One region of the Pedobacter sp. P26 genome, then DNA from elsewhere that is predicted to be linked to it. Evidence: riboswitches for the same ligand, from Rfam matches in the RefSeq annotation. Region 1 holds a riboswitch; the other holds the start of a gene.
What was found. A riboswitch is a leader RNA that binds a small molecule or an ion and turns the genes downstream of it on or off. The one in region 1 is predicted to bind cobalamin.

Region 1 (7,780 bases):
CAGAAACTACTGTATCGTGTACTACTACCCTATACCAGTTTTGAGAGAATTTTTCTACAGCATCTAAATGCATTTTATCTTCCTGGTAAGCATTATGATCTGCGATGTTGGCAAATGTAATGGTTAATGAATAGGTAAAAGAGTTATCAGTTACGGGGCGCACTGGTGTATTAGCTGCCAGGCCATAATTTAATGTTTTGATATATTTTATTGGTTTTAAACTTTCGAAGAAGTTGGCAAAATCTGCAATTTCGGTTTTGGTTAGTTGAGGTTTTAACCAGAACATTACGAAGTGTTGGATCTGTCCTTTATCAATGGTAGGAATTTCTGTCATGGGTTATTTTTTCTTTAAATATATTAATCATTTTTTATTAGACATAAAAAAAGTCCTGGTGTAAACCAGGACTTTCCATATCTTTTAAAAAAGATTAGTTTTTAGGCTGCACACGGCCAGATTTTCTGTCTTCGCCTCTACCGATTAAATAACCGCCACCAGCTCCAACTAATCCGCCTATTATAGCACCTCTACCTTTTTTCTTATCGATTAAGGCACCACCAACGGCACCGCCGACACCACCGATTACTGCACCTTTAGCGGCATCGCTCCAGCCTTTTTCTTAGCAGTTGGTTGTGTACCACCGTAAGCACTGCTAGAACTACCGCCAGAGCTTGCATAAGATCTTGATGATCTTGACGACGCTGCTCCTGCCTTTCTGGCTGCTATTAATTCTGCCTGGTGTTTAGCTTCTTTCTCTTGTTCTACTTTTGCAGCGGCAGCTTTATTAAAGCTATCTAACCTTAAACTGTCTTTTACTGCTTTAATTGCTAATTCCTTCTCAGCTTGTTGTTGTTTTAATGCAGCTTCTTCCTTTGCCTTGTTATTACAAGCAAATAAAACTGAAGAACTTAATGCGATTACTACCAATATCTTTTTCATAACTTTTAATTTTTAATATGAAGCTTGTTTCGCTACCTAACCTCGCTAAACAGGTTTCAATGGATTGTGTGATTTAGTTAATTACTAGTACTAAAGAAAAAATGATGCCAAAAAGTTTTGAAAATAGAAAATTATTCCACTAAGTCGATATACCAGAAACCTGAAAATGCTGTGGATGAACATGGTGAATCATCATTTGGTGTGGTTTTGGCAGGTGTATTATAGGTGCGGAATACCTGCTCTCCAATGGTGAATGGTATTTTATTCTTGAAAATCGGCCCTTCAAAAGCAAAGGTATGAAACTCTCCATTTTCGCCACAGGGATCAATTCCTGACGGAAGCCGATCAATCAAATCTTCGCTTATTATTTTTCCACAGATCTCTTTCAAATTCTCCTGTGTACACACAATGATGGTTTTATAGTTCAGATTGATAAATTCGCTGATCAAACCTCTGGTATCTTTATGCCATAGCGGGAATACGGCTTTCAAACCAATTTCAGCCAGTTTATCTTCGCGATATTTACGCAGGTCTTCCAGAAAAATATCACCAAAAATAGAATGCGTAATCCCTTCTGCCTTAAATTTATTCAGGTGTGTATGCATAGTATTGTCGTAAGTTTCCATATCGGGCATTTCGCCTAAACGAATCTGATACAAAGGAATACCAATACTTTCAGCTTGTTTAATCAGTAAAGCTTCCCTTACTCCGTGCATAGAAACACGATTATACTGCTGGGTGACAGTAGTAACCAGATAACGGATTTCGAGCGTTGGATCCTGAAGTGCATAGTGCAATGCAAGAGTACTGTCTTTACCACCACTCCAATTAAAAATGCAGCTTTTTTTATCCATTCAATAATATACTTTTCAGTTGCTCCATTCCATTCACCGCATTTTGTTCAATGGTAATTACATTCTGGTAACGTTTAACATCTGGAGTTTTAGGATCGATAATGTATTTATTCACATTACGAGGAACGAAATCGATAAGTCCAGCTGCAGGATAAACGGCCAAGGAAGTGCCAATCAGCACAAACAAATCGGCCTTTCCGCAAATTTTTGCCGCAACTTCAATCATTGGTACCGCTTCGCCAAACCACACTACATGTGGCCGCAATTGTGAGCCCAACTCGCATAGTTCGCCCATTTTGATTTCCGTTCCATTAATAGAATATGTTAAATTAGGCCTTAAATCGGACTGAGATCTGGTAATCACGCCATGGAGGTGGGTAACTTTAGTAGAACCAGCCCTCTCGTGCAAATCGTCGATATTTTGGGTGATGATTTCAACGTCAAAATCCTTTTCGAGTTCTGCGAGTAACAAGTGTGCCTGATTAGGCTTTGCATCTAAAACCTGCCTTCTTCTTTCATTATAAAACTCCAGTACCAATTCCGGATTTCGTTCCCAGGCTTCGGGTGTAGCTACATCATATATATTGTAACCTTCCCACAAACCATCAGCGTCCCTAAATGTTTTTAACCCGCTTTCGGCACTGATTCCTGCCCCTGTTAACACAACTAATTTCATATAATGATTACACTGATTAAAAGATTACACTGATTGTAGTGATTGTGCGTAATTGATAAACTTCTTAGCCATATTTTTATCTGCTTTAAAAATATCAGGATGGAACATGCAAGCTAAAGCTTCAATACCTTCTACCAAAGTACCGATGCTTGGCTGTGTAAACATATCAAAGTCGGCAATATAAACCTGATTATTTTTTACTGCTTCCAGATTACCCCATCCTGGTTTCGAGGTAAGCAACACCATTTCTTCGAGACTTCTTTTTTGATCAAAGCCACATGGGGCAATTACTAAAACTTCGGGATTATACTTCAGAATCTTTTCCCATGGCGTAACAATCGAATCACCCGCAGGGTTCGAAAGCATATCAACACCACCAGCAGCAACAATCTGAAAAGGAATCCAATGTCCGCAATTATAGATCGGTTCGATCCATTCCATCAGCATGATCCTCTTTAATGGTGCGCGGTTAGCCCTAAGCTGATCTAAAATATAATCTGTTTTCCTTTGCAGGGTTGCAAGGTAATTTAAAGCCACTTCTTCCTTACCCAAAGCTCTGGCAATGGTAATAGCGCATTCGAATACATCCTGTAAGTTATTTGGTGATAAAGGAACCAGCGTAGGTGTTTTGCTTAGCTTCATTACTGCGGTTTCGGTACAAACGGTATCGATGTTGCAAACTTCACATATATCCTGTGTAAAAACCACGTCGGGTGAAATACTCTCTAATAGCTCATCATCTACCCAATACAAACTTTTGCCCTGCGCTTTTGAAGCTGAAAAGATGCGATCGATTTCAATGCTTGAATAATTTTTACCTTCGAGTATACAGCGGACAACTTTTGGTTGATCTGCTGCCTCTTTAGGACATTCGAAGGTTACGCCATGCAGGTATTCTTGCAGGCCCATATCGTAAATCATTTTGGTAGCGGCAGGTAAAAAGGAAACAACTTTCATTGGATGTAAGATGTAATAGGTAAAATGGAATTAATGTTCTAAATTAAAAAAAATCCTCTTTTGAATCGAATCAAAAGAGGATTTCTATGTTGTTTTCACTTATTGGTGTTATACAAAACAATGGATATTTCTAAAACTCTTGTGTTTGCAGTTTTAATACCGGATATTTTGCTTTCAGGATTTCGAAAGCTCCAAAAAGTAATGCAGCGTAAATCACTGTTCCTTCTAAAAATCTAATCTCGAATGGAATGGCTTTAATTAAACAATCTATAAAGCCATTTATGTTTTGTGTATAGAGTGGGTTTTTATACCATGATCCAATGTCACTAACTATCCAATGTATAAACACGATTACAATTGTAGATAATAACAAGCTGGCAATATTTACTTTTTTTAATAAAAAACGACCGGCTAAAACCATTAATGCAATTGCAAGGTATGTCCAAAGTTCCTGAACCAAAAGCATATCTACATACTGTTTGTAAATGGTTGTATAAAGCACTAAATCACTTAAAAATAAACTCAATAACGGAAAAGCGAATGCTTTGAGGTGATCTTTAAAATATGCTCCTCCAAATAAAGCTACCGCTCCTATTGATGAAAAATTGGCAAACTTTAATTCATCAGAGTTGAATGTTACCAGCAAACGTAAAGCCGTTATTGCCAATATCATTAACATCAAAATTAAAGTACGTGGATTAAATTTTAAATGAGACATGCTACTTCTGGTTAATATTTAAGCAAAGTTAAATTTTTATTAGCGGATATTAAAACTTACACCTGTATTAAAGTTAAAGCCAGGCGTATTATAGCCAATAATTTCAGTGTATTTTTTGTTCAGGATATTTTTGGCATCAAAAAATACTTTCACCCGTTTTTTAGCCAGGGCATATTCTATATACGCATTGAACAAATTGTACGATGGCATCTCTTCATTTAAATAAGATATAAAATTGGTATCGAAACGTTTGCCAAAATAACGGAAGTTAACGCTTGCATATAAATTGTCAGTTGCCTGTGAACCTGCATTAATACCGAACGTGTGCTTTGGTCTGCGGATTAAAAAGTTGGTTGTTCCTGTATTTCCTTCAACAAAAGCATAATAACCATTGATATTGAAAACACTAAACTTTGCCGCTGGCTCGACTTCAAAACCTTTGTATTTTTGGTTACCCTCATTTATATAACCTGTTGTGTAAACAATGGCATCAGTTAAATCGCGTTTGAAACCTGCAATGCGCAAAGTAAACGCCTCGTCAGCAATGTTTAAGTTTATACCAGCCTCATAATTTTGAGATCTTTCTGGTTTCAGATCCAGATTGGCACCATATTGACCAAACAACATATTCAGTGTAGGAACTTTGAATGCAGTAGATACTGTTCCAAATAATTTCACTTCTTTAATGATGTTGACGCTTGGGGTAATCGAATAAGTAGAGTTTTCGCCATATTGATCATGTTTGTTGTAACGTCCGCCTACTTCGAGGTTAAAAATGCTTAGATCATGTAAAAACAATGATCCGTAAGCGGCGAAGATATTGGTTGTTGGGTTTTTGGTATCAGTAACCAATTTCATTTTTCTGTTGTCGATACCCACCAATAAATCCAATTTATTACCCAGTTTCTGGTTGTAGAATAGATCAACCACATTAAGTTTACCGAAGTTTAAAAAATTACTTGGAAAACCTGCATAACTAGATTTTACATCATTCGAGTTGCTTTGGTGGCTATAATTTAGCGTTATTTTACCGGTATTGAATTTATATTCGGAGTTAAAGCCAGCACTAAACTGTTTTAAAATAGAATTATTGGAAGGTAAACCATCAGTAAATCCATCCTGATCTATTTTATAATCGCCATAGAAATAACGCAGAAAAGGATTAACGGAGAAATGTTCGTCGAGTTTGATCCCGAAATTCGCGTTTAAACCATCAGTTTTAAAACCATCTTTATCAAATATAGCTGCACTTCCTGGTGGTACTGCAGCTTCAGAAATTCCATCGGTTTTCAAATGGGTATAATTGATGTTGTATGAAAAACCTTCCACACCACCATTTAAGCCGATCGTTCCTTTGTAAGTTTCGAAGCTTCCGGCACTGGCTACGCCGTAAATGGTATTTCCTTTAGGTCCACCTTTTTTAGTTACAATATTGATTACTCCTGCAACGGCATCAGATCCGTAAATGGTAGACTGGCCACCTTTTAAGATTTCGATATGATCAATCTGATCGATTGAGAAAAGACGTAGATCGAACGTTCCGCTAATACTTGCGGGATCGTTCTGTACGATACCATCGATAAGAACCAGGGTGTAACCACTAAGTGCGCCCCTTGTAAATATACTTTTGTCCTTGCCCTGGTTACTATTCCCCCCACTGATAACAATACCAGCCTGCTCGCTCAATAGATCAGGTAATGACTTGCCATTGCTGCGATCTAATACTTCGCGGCTGATAATGGTTACCACTTTACCTGTTTGCGATTGTTTCTGATCGTTTTTGGTTGCAGAAATTACAACATCTTTAAGCTGCAAACTGTCTTGAGTTTGAGCATTAGCCAACTGGCCAATCATTAACTGCGCTAGCCCTAAACTGGCTACAGTTAGCATTCTTTTTTGTTCATTTGATTGTGGTTTTGCCCACAGCCAACAGATAGAAAAGGAAATGAAAATACGAACAACGTTAATATCTCAATCCTAGCTTCAATCCCCGAAAGCTATGAAATTAAATACTAAAGGCAGGTCTTCTGACTTACTCCAGGTTTTTCTGTCTTCCCGCTCAGTAGTTAATTGGGCAGTGACTTAAGAATTGAAAAACGTTACAGAGCTTACAGCTGCGGGACAGTTACAGATTTACACTGTATTCCCTTTTAATCCCGGTGTAAGCCGGGAACCAAAAGTGCCGCAAAGGTAATAAAAAGAGTACAACAAATGTAAAGGATAAAGGCCTGCATCAGGCAGACCTTTATATTGGGATGTTATTTATAGGTAGATAGTTAAAATTTATTTAATCCCTAAATCAACCGCACCTTTAACTTCGGTAGAAATTTCGCCTAAACTACCTGCATCGGCATTTTGTCCGGTGTAAATTTTCACGAAATCGATTGTTTTTAGGTCCACTTTACTTCCATTTTTATCAACCGCCCATGATAAGTCGAAACTGTTATATGAGTTGGTTTTGTAATCATCGCCTGTAGAATAGCTATCGGTATAACCCCATTCAAAAGGAGAACTGATTATAATGCTACCTACTTTACCTGTTGATGGCGATAATAAAGTTCCTTTAAAGGTTATATTTTCCTGATTTGCAGCAAATTCAGGGTAAAAATTATGCTTATGAAAATTGTTAACCTTTACTTCGCCACTATTTCCCTGGTTATCTTTCCAGGTTACATTGGCAAATGCTTTAGGGTTAGTGTAGGTAATTTCATAATTTTTAATGGTGCTCGTTTTGGCATACTCGCTTCCAGCAAGCTCATACCATTCATCGTCGGCAAGGCCATTACCATTGCTATCCTGACTAACCATTACAATGCCAGGCTCTGAAAAATGATATGGTGCACCTGATGGATTACCATAAATGGCCAGATCGTTACCTGTGTTATTCACTACTGAATGATCAAAGCCAAAAATAATGTAGCCACCAAATCCTCCTAAAGAGATCAGATTAGTGGTGCTTCCAATTAATTTCTGTGCCTGTTCTGGTTTACCCAATGTTTCGTTCACAAACTGCCCCGGTGCAGGTAGATAATCTAATATCCGGCTAATAAATTTGCTGCTGGTTGGGGTAATCTCCACCACAGGAACCGGAACAGTAATGGTATAGGTGTGTGTAAATTCGCCAGCCTCGTTGTAACCTTTATATGCTAAAATATAGGTACCAGCTTTAGCGGCCGTAAAGTTAAAGATATATACAGTGCTTACTACTTTACCATCTAATTTCCATTCATGCTGAAAAGCTTTTCCGTTATTTGTACCTGCACTAAAAGTGGTTCCTACGGCTACTTTAGCCTGCACAGCATCTGCCTTAATCAGTAGATTTACATCGGGAGCCATTTGCTTATCTTTTTTGCAACTAAATAGGAACAGGCAGAAAAGCAAGGCGTAACTTATTGATTTTTTCATTTTGTGTGTTTTGTATGTTATTTAAATAAGAATGTAATGTGTGCCGGAATGTCGCCAGTGGTAAATGTAAACTTCTTTTTCCCTGCTTTATCAAAACAGTAAATGGTGCCGGGTGTAACATAATCTCTGGCATCGGTCACAAAAACATCCCCCGAGGTAGGATCTACAGCAATACCGTAAGGAAGCGTAATCGAAGCCTCTGTGCCATCGGCGATAAAATTATTGCTCGCAAC
Region 2 (7,780 bases), 2.9 Mb from region 1:
CCCGCTCAATGGAATTTCGGCCCATCTGGTAAATGTTGTATAATAATTCGTCGCGGTAGCGCTGTGCATAACCTAAAACTGCATAGTTTAACGAAACCGAATAATCGATAGAGTTTTTAAAGTACCATTTTCCCGGCGTAACCGGGTTTGGCGAATCTCCGCTCGGCAACAAACGGGAAGGAACCAAAGGAATTTCGGATGGGGTAGGATTCCCGATAATTTCGGTCAAAAGTCCAACCATGTTATGAAAATAAGTGGTGGTCCTTAATCCGCCATTGTACCAGGTAGAATAAACCGATCCTCCCCGCTGCGTATAACCCGGCTTGTTTTCTACGTTCATCCTGTTGTGCATGGCCGCACCAACTGCATCCAAACTGGTTAATATGATGGGATCGAAAACATAATTAAATGGGTCGCGGTAGGGCGGACCAGCAACAACCGTTCCCGCCGGACCAGCCTGATGGTGGTTATACATAATCTGAGGGATCCACTCTACAAAAAGCTGACGACCGATATTTTGTGTTTCTTTAAGGTTTAACATAAAGAAATCACGGTTATTATCATGCCCGGCATATTTCTCGTACAAAACAGGAAGTCCTGAGGTTGTTCTTTTTTTGGATCTTTATCCCTCATGTACCAATTGCTCACCAGCTCCTGCCCATCCGGATTAGCATGTGTAAATAAGATGATTACATTATCTAAAATGCGTAAGGTCTCCGCATCTTTTCTTGAAGCAAATTCGTATACTGTTTCGATCAATTGATGGGCACCAACTACCTCGTTTGCATGAAGGCCTCCGTCTATCCAAACGACTGCTTTTCCTTCCTGTGCAAATGCTTTTGCCTGCTCAGGAGTAATTTCAGCATGGGCCAGTTGTTGTGAAATTTCTTTATAACGATCTAATTTTTTCAGGTTTTCAGGTGAAGAAACAATCAACATATATTGACTTCTGCCTTCTTCGGTTTTACCGATATCAACCAGTTTAACACGGTTAGAAGCTGCCGCAAGCTTTTTAAAGTAGGCTTCTGTTTGGGTATAATTGGCCAATTGATAATCGTCGCCGATATCAAAACCGAAATGAGATTTTGGCGTTGGTACCTCCTGCGCCAGCACTGCATAGCTATTTATCATTAAAAAAGCAATGCAAAGCCCTTTAAAGGAGTTTTTTATCATAATAAGTAGTTTAGTTAGGTAACCAAATATAATAGAGAATCGGCACCTAAAATGGCTTGCTGTAAATTTGTTACAAGTTTCAAATCCTAATCCATACATTTGTACTGATGTAAGTTCTTAACTTTATTTTTCATCAACCGATACAGGTTCCCGGAATTACACCCGGGATTAATAGGGAATCGTGTGCAAATCACGAGCTGTCGCGCAACTGTAAATTCTGTCTTTTACCAAAAAGACAACGGTCTTATCATTCATGCCACTGTACCATTTAGGTATGGGAAGGCGATAAGATCGGGAATAAGTCAGGAGACCTGCCTATATTGAATTGACGGTACTTTCGCGTTATAAAGTAATTGGTCAGGTCTGATTGTACACCATAAAATTAAAATTTTATATGCTTGCTTTAAGCTTTTTGCTGATAAGCGGGCAGGCTGTGCCATAACCTTTCCTTTATATTTTTTACGGAGAAGTATTCAAAAATACAGTTCTGAGCTTTTAAACGATTTATTTACTTAATCTTTAAAAGAGATGCTAACGCAAAATCTGGGCTATCCGCGAATAGGTAGTCAACGAGAATTAAAGAAAATCTGCGAAAATTACTGGGCAGATAAAACGGGGTACAAAAATGTACTTCAGGTGGGCAAAAACATTCGCCACGAAAACTGGAAACTTCAAAAAGAAGCCGGCATTGATGTGATTCCATCAAACGATTTTTCTTTTTACGACCACGTACTCGATCATTCCTTAACTTTTGGGGCCATCCCGAAAAGGTATAACGAAGTGATCCTAAAAAAGGGAATGAAGAGCTTGATCTTTATTTCGCCATGGCAAGGGGCTACCAAAAGAAGGATTGGATGTGGTAGCAATGGAAATGACCAAATGGTTCGATACCAATTACCATTATATTGTACCGGAGTTTTATAAAGATCAGCCTTTTAAACTTTTCTCAACCAAAATTATCGATGAGTTTTACGAGGCGAAACAACTGGGTATTATTACCAAACCTGTTCTAATTGGTCCTGTTTCCTATCTCTTATTGGGCAAGGAAAAAGAAGCCGGATTTGAAAAGATCGACCTGATTAAAAACCTGCTTCCGGTTTATATCGAGATTTTATCTCGCTTAGATGCTTTGGATGTAGAATATATTCAGTTTGATGAGCCGTTTTTGACATTAGATTTAACTGAAAAAGACAAAAAAGCTTATGAGTATGTTTATAAGGAAATTAGAAAAGCTTTCCCAAGGTTAAAGATCGTTTTAGCGACTTATTTCGAAGGTTTAGGCAACAATCTTGCTTTAACTACTTCATTGCCTGTAAATGTTTTACATATCGATCTGGTACGTGCAGAAGATCAGTTAAACGACGTTTTAGCTTCTTTAAAAAACGAAACCATTCTTTCTTTAGGTTTGGTAGACGGACGAAATATCTGGAAAAACGATTTCGAAAAATCTGTTTCCATCATCAATCAGGCGGTAGAAAAACGAGGATTGGATAAAGTATGGATTGCACCATCCTGCTCATTAATCCACTCACCGGTTGATCTGGATAATGAAACCAATGAGAAAAATTTATCGGCAGAAATTAAAGAATGGCTGGCCTATGCGAAACAAAAAGTTGCAGAGCTGGCAACCTTAAAAAAACTGATCAACAACGAAAGTCCTGCATCTACCCTGCAAAAACTCGAAGAAAATAAGATTGCAATTGCTAACCGGAAAGTTTCTAAAATCATCCATAATCCGGCAGTAAAAGAGCGCGTGTTGGCTTTAAAGGAGCAGGATGCAGAACGTTTGAGTCCATTTTCTGCCAGAAAAATCAAACAACAGGAGCTTAATCTACCCTTTTATGCCACTACAACAATTGGATCATTCCCACAAACAGCAGAAGTAAGAAGCTGGAGAGCTAAGCTTAAAAACGGAACTTTTACTGTTGAAGAATATGATAATCTAATTGCCCAGGAGACCAAAAACGCGGTAAAATGGCAGGAAGAAATCGATCTGGATGTACTCGTACATGGTGAGTTTGAACGGAACGACATGGTTGAATACTTTGGTGAGCAATTAGACGGTTTCGCTTTCTCTAAAAACGGTTGGGTGCAGAGTTATGGATCACGCTGTGTAAAACCGCCGATCATTTTTGGTGATGTTTCGCGCCCTGAACCTATGACGGTGAAGTGGACCGCTTACGCGCAATCGCTTACCTCAAGATACATGAAAGGCATGTTAACGGGTCCGGTAACTATTTTACAGTGGTCGTTTGTACGTAACGATCAGCCCCGTTCTGAAACCTGTACACAAATTGCATTGGCCATCCGCGATGAAGTTTGCGACCTGGAAAATGCGGGTATTAAAATCATCCAGATTGATGAACCGGCCATTAGAGAGGGTTTACCTTTGCGCAAGGCGGATTGGCAAAATTACCTGAACTGGGCGGTTAAAGCTTTTAAAATATCAGCCAGTGGCGTAAAAGACGATACCCAGATCCACACACACATGTGTTACTCGGAGTTTAACGATATCATCCAGAATATTGCCGATATGGACGCCGATGTAATCACGATCGAAACTTCACGTTCGCAAATGGAACTATTGGACGCTTTTGCCGATTTTAAATATCCAAACGAAATCGGTCCAGGTGTGTACGATATCCACTCACCAAGGGTTCCGAAACGCGAAGAAATGGTTCAGTTGCTCAAAAAAGCCAAAGCGGTTATTCCTTCAGATCAACTTTGGGTAAACCCTGACTGTGGCTTAAAAACCCGCGGATGGGATGAAACCAAAAAAGCGCTGATCGAAATGGTTGAAGCGGCAAAAGAGATGCGTAAAGCTGAAGAGGTATTATCAGCAGAATTTCAGGTAAATTAATTCGCCTTATTTTTTGCCACTGAGAAACAAATACTCTTAAGTTAAACATTCACCAATTGTGTCAGTGTGAGCTTGTCGAAGACCCTTATCGTGAAATAACTTAATAGCATTGAAAGAGATATGACAGGTACAGTTTGTTTATGTGCTATCCTTTTTCTCTATGGCAATCCACTTACTTTGACAACTTTCTAATCAGAAAGTTGTCAAAGCTTTTTACTCCTCATATATTTACCCCCATGACCTTAGAAGAAAGAATAGAAAATTCAAAAACCAGTATTTTTAAAGCCGTTTTCCCAAATACAACCAACCATTATGATACACTTTTTGGCGGTACCGCCATGCATTTAATGGACGAAGTTGCTTTTATTACCGCCACGCGTTTTAGCCGCCAGATCATGGTAACGGTAAGCAGCGATAGGATAGATTTTAAAAAACCAATTCCCGCAGGTACTATCGTAGAACTTATTGGTAAGGTTAATCATGTAGGAAATACCAGTTTAAAAGTTAATGTAGAAATATATATTGAGCAGATGTATGCCGAAGGAAGAGAACTGGCCGTACATGGCGATTTTACTTTTGTAGCCATTGATGAAAACAAAAAACCGGTACAGGTAATCAAATAATGGTATAAAAATCATCAGGTTTAAATCTTTAAATTTGATCATGGAGCATCAACATTCAGAAGAAGATTTAAAAAATATTGCGAAACAATTAAGCTGCCCAGAAGGCGAACAAGGCATTAAAACAGGGGAAATGATGCATGCCAGTAATCTTGGAATGACCAGCTCGGCCCATTGATGCATTAAATCTTCAAAACCACGATATTGTTTTAGAAATCGGCCATGGTAATGGTGGGCATATTGCCCAATTATTATCAAAAGCGGAAAATCTAAAGTATTATGGCGCAGATATTTCAGAAACAATTATTGTCGAAGCAGAAAAAATCAATCAGGATTTTGTTGATAAAGGCATTGTCCATTTTGAGTTAACGGATGGAGCTACGCTACCTTTTGAAAATAATCAGTTCGATAAAATTTTTACCGTCAATACCATTTATTTCTGGAGCAATCCAGGTAAATACCTTAACGAAATTAAGCGGGTTTTAAAGCCAAATGGAATTTTTGCTTTATGCTTTGCAGATAAAAAATTTATGCAAAATCTTCCTTTTACTGCTTATGGCTTTACGCTTTATGAGGTAGAAAAAGTACAGGAGTTATTGGCAAGTGCTGGCTTCCAAATTAAAAATACCCTTAAAAAATTAGAACAGGTACAGAGTAAAACAGGTGAGCAGGTAGAAAGAGAATATTACGTTGTAGTGGCTTTTATTGATGCTCTGGCATAAAAACCAGTACTTCTTTGTGCTTTTGTAGTTATGGTAAAATAAACATTTAATACAAAATCAGATACAAATAGGCATAAACCACCGGTGCAGCCAATAACAATCCATCAAAACGGTCTAACAAACCACCATGCCCTGGTAATAATCCGCCGCTGTCCTTTGCATCGAGACTGCGTTTAAGCATCGATTCTACCAGGTCACCCAGCGTCCCAAAATTTGCAATTAATAAGGCCATACCTGCCCATACCCATGCCGGACTTTCTGTAAACCAGAATGAAAGGCCAAAAGCAACCAACACGCTGGTAAACATCCCTCCAAAAAAACCTTCCCAGCTTTTCTTTGGCGAATGGCGTTCAAAAAGTTTTCGTTTACCGTATTTTACACCAAAAAGATAGGCCCCCGTATCATTTGCCCAAAGCATTAATAAAAAGGCCAGGGGAAAATGGAAGTTATATTCGTTCCAGTTTTTTAAGAAGCCGAGTGCGTGAAAAAAACAAAAAGGAATCGTTACATAAACAAAACCCACAAATGTGTAAGAAATATTGGCAAACGGAATCTTGTTTTTCTTATATAGCTCTGTAATAAAAACCGAGAAAATCAAAGGAATACAAAGCAAAAGGTATTTCACATCATATTTTAAGTAATGTAAACCTGCAGCCATTAAGAATATCAAAGATCCGGCAGCCAAACCAATATTCCGGTGTGGCCTGATGCCAGAATTTTTAATCAACTTATAAAACTCGAATAAAGATAAAACGCTTAAAACAAGGTAAAATAGGGTAAATGTATAACTCCCCAAAAGGATAGAGCCAAGCATTACAATGGTAAAAAAGAAAGCGGTTATTGCCCTGGTTTTCATTTTAGGTAGAGGTAAAGGGTGTAAGGTTTAAGGTCATTATCACTATTCAATTTCGTTTTCAACGATATATTCTATGGCCTTATCGAAATCGATCTTATTTACCAAAACATTTATTTCGCCAATATTATAAGCTGAGAGCTGTTTATTTATTGTTACCGCCGGGATGCCAGCTTCTGTTAATCCCTGTTTTAATACCTCTGCCGCAAAGGCATCGCTGGTGGTATATACTTTAACCCAATTTTCGCTCACGTGTTGCGTTATCTTTAAAAAATTTAAACAAAGCTATGGTAATTATTGCACTAATTAAATAGCCATACCATGGAAAACCAATAGGTTCATCAGCTTTATCGAGCGGTATATGGTGTTTTTGCATATAAAAAGCCGCACAAACCGCATAAGCATTGTTTAAAAAGTGCGCCAGCATGGCATACCAGATACTTCCGCTATAATAATACAGATAGCCAAAACCTGCACCCAGTAACATGCGCGGCAAAAATCCATAAAACTGGAAATGGATCGCACTGAAAATAATGGCCGCACTCCAAATGGCAATGTGAGGATTGCCTAACATTTTTTGCAACGAACCCTGTAGCCCAGCCCTGAAAAAGAGTTCTTCGCCAATAGCAGGCAATACCGCAATCATCAGCAGGTTAACCACAAAATCCCAGTTACTCCTCACCGTAATCAGTTGAATGGTCATTTTCATGGCTTCCTGTTCTTTCATTTTCATCCAGTTTTCCAGTCCTTTCAAAAACTCAGGCAGTACCATTTTTTGATTGACAACTGCTATCCATTCCATAACAGGCATGCTCATTACCATAATGGCAAAAACCAAAACAAAAGGAAGAAAATTAGGTTTATTAAACCCGTAAAAAGTATTCGGTTTTTGTCTTTCTGTATACGCTAAAACGATAGGAGGTAAAATAAACATTCCTATAGAACTCGAAATCTGAATTATTTTTAATGCTGTTATAAACTTAGGATCGCCACTCATAATTGATCCAAATTCGCCAAATATCGAGGTGCCATAAACAATTGCAACCGCTATAAAGCCTAATAATGTGCATATTACTGCACCTATGGCCCAGTAAACGCAAAGTAAAAATATCTGTAAAAGTGGGTGGCTGCCTTTGCGGATGGGTGTTACAAAATTCATTATTTGTACCTTTGTATGTTTTATTAATCGTTGAAGATAGAAAATGTCTGTTAAGATAGGAAATATAGATTTAGGTGAGTTCCCCTTATTGCTGGCTCCAATGGAGGATGTAAGCGATCCGCCGTTCCGTTACGTGTGCAAAAAAAATGGGGCTGATATGATGTATACCGAGTTTATTTCTTCGGAGGGCTTGATCCGTGACGCTGCAAAAAGCAGACAAAAACTTGACATTTTCGAATATGAAAGACCGATCGGCATCCAGATTTTTGGTGGAGATATCGAGCACATGCGCGAAGCCTCAGAAATAGCATCTGCCGCAGGACCAGATTTAGTCGACATTAATTACGGCTGCCCTGTAAAAAATGTAGTTTGTAAAGGTGCAGGCTCCAGTCT

Region 2: another riboswitch for cobalamin. It lies ahead of ACQ86H_RS29100 (hypothetical protein); the one in region 1 lies ahead of ACQ86H_RS13020 (TonB-dependent receptor plug domain-containing protein).

What each region holds. Positions count from the first base shown of each region.
Region 1 is NZ_CP192574.1:2,804,134-2,811,913, reverse strand. Features, by position in the region: gene ACQ86H_RS13055 (Dabb family protein) at 1-334, opposite strand, end outside; gene ACQ86H_RS13050 (glycine zipper domain-containing protein) at 429-545, opposite strand; gene ACQ86H_RS13045 (hypothetical protein) at 581-937, opposite strand; gene ACQ86H_RS13040 (diphthine--ammonia ligase) at 1,069-1,791, opposite strand; gene ACQ86H_RS13035 (SIR2 family NAD-dependent protein deacylase) at 1,784-2,467, opposite strand; gene ACQ86H_RS13030 (ABC transporter substrate-binding protein) at 2,492-3,424, opposite strand; gene ACQ86H_RS13025 (DUF6580 family putative transport protein) at 3,555-4,142, opposite strand; gene ACQ86H_RS13020 (TonB-dependent receptor plug domain-containing protein) at 4,182-6,032, opposite strand; cobalamin riboswitch at 6,143-6,335, opposite strand; gene ACQ86H_RS13015 (PKD domain-containing protein) at 6,426-7,547, opposite strand.
Region 2 is NZ_CP192574.1:6,232,223-6,240,002, reverse strand. Features, by position in the region: gene ACQ86H_RS29110 (peptidase) at 1-541, opposite strand, end outside; gene ACQ86H_RS29105 (M14 family zinc carboxypeptidase) at 535-1,173, opposite strand; cobalamin riboswitch at 1,301-1,506, shown strand; gene ACQ86H_RS29100 (hypothetical protein) at 1,702-2,097, shown strand; gene metE (5-methyltetrahydropteroyltriglutamate--homocysteine S-methyltransferase) at 2,039-4,033, shown strand; gene ACQ86H_RS29090 (acyl-CoA thioesterase) at 4,270-4,656, shown strand; gene ACQ86H_RS29085 (hypothetical protein) at 4,697-4,831, shown strand; gene ACQ86H_RS29080 (class I SAM-dependent methyltransferase) at 4,827-5,375, shown strand; gene ACQ86H_RS29075 (phosphatidate cytidylyltransferase) at 5,422-6,231, opposite strand; gene ACQ86H_RS29070 (putative signal transducing protein) at 6,274-6,480, opposite strand; gene ACQ86H_RS29065 (CPBP family intramembrane glutamic endopeptidase) at 6,461-7,387, opposite strand; gene dusB (tRNA dihydrouridine synthase DusB) at 7,431-7,780, shown strand, end outside.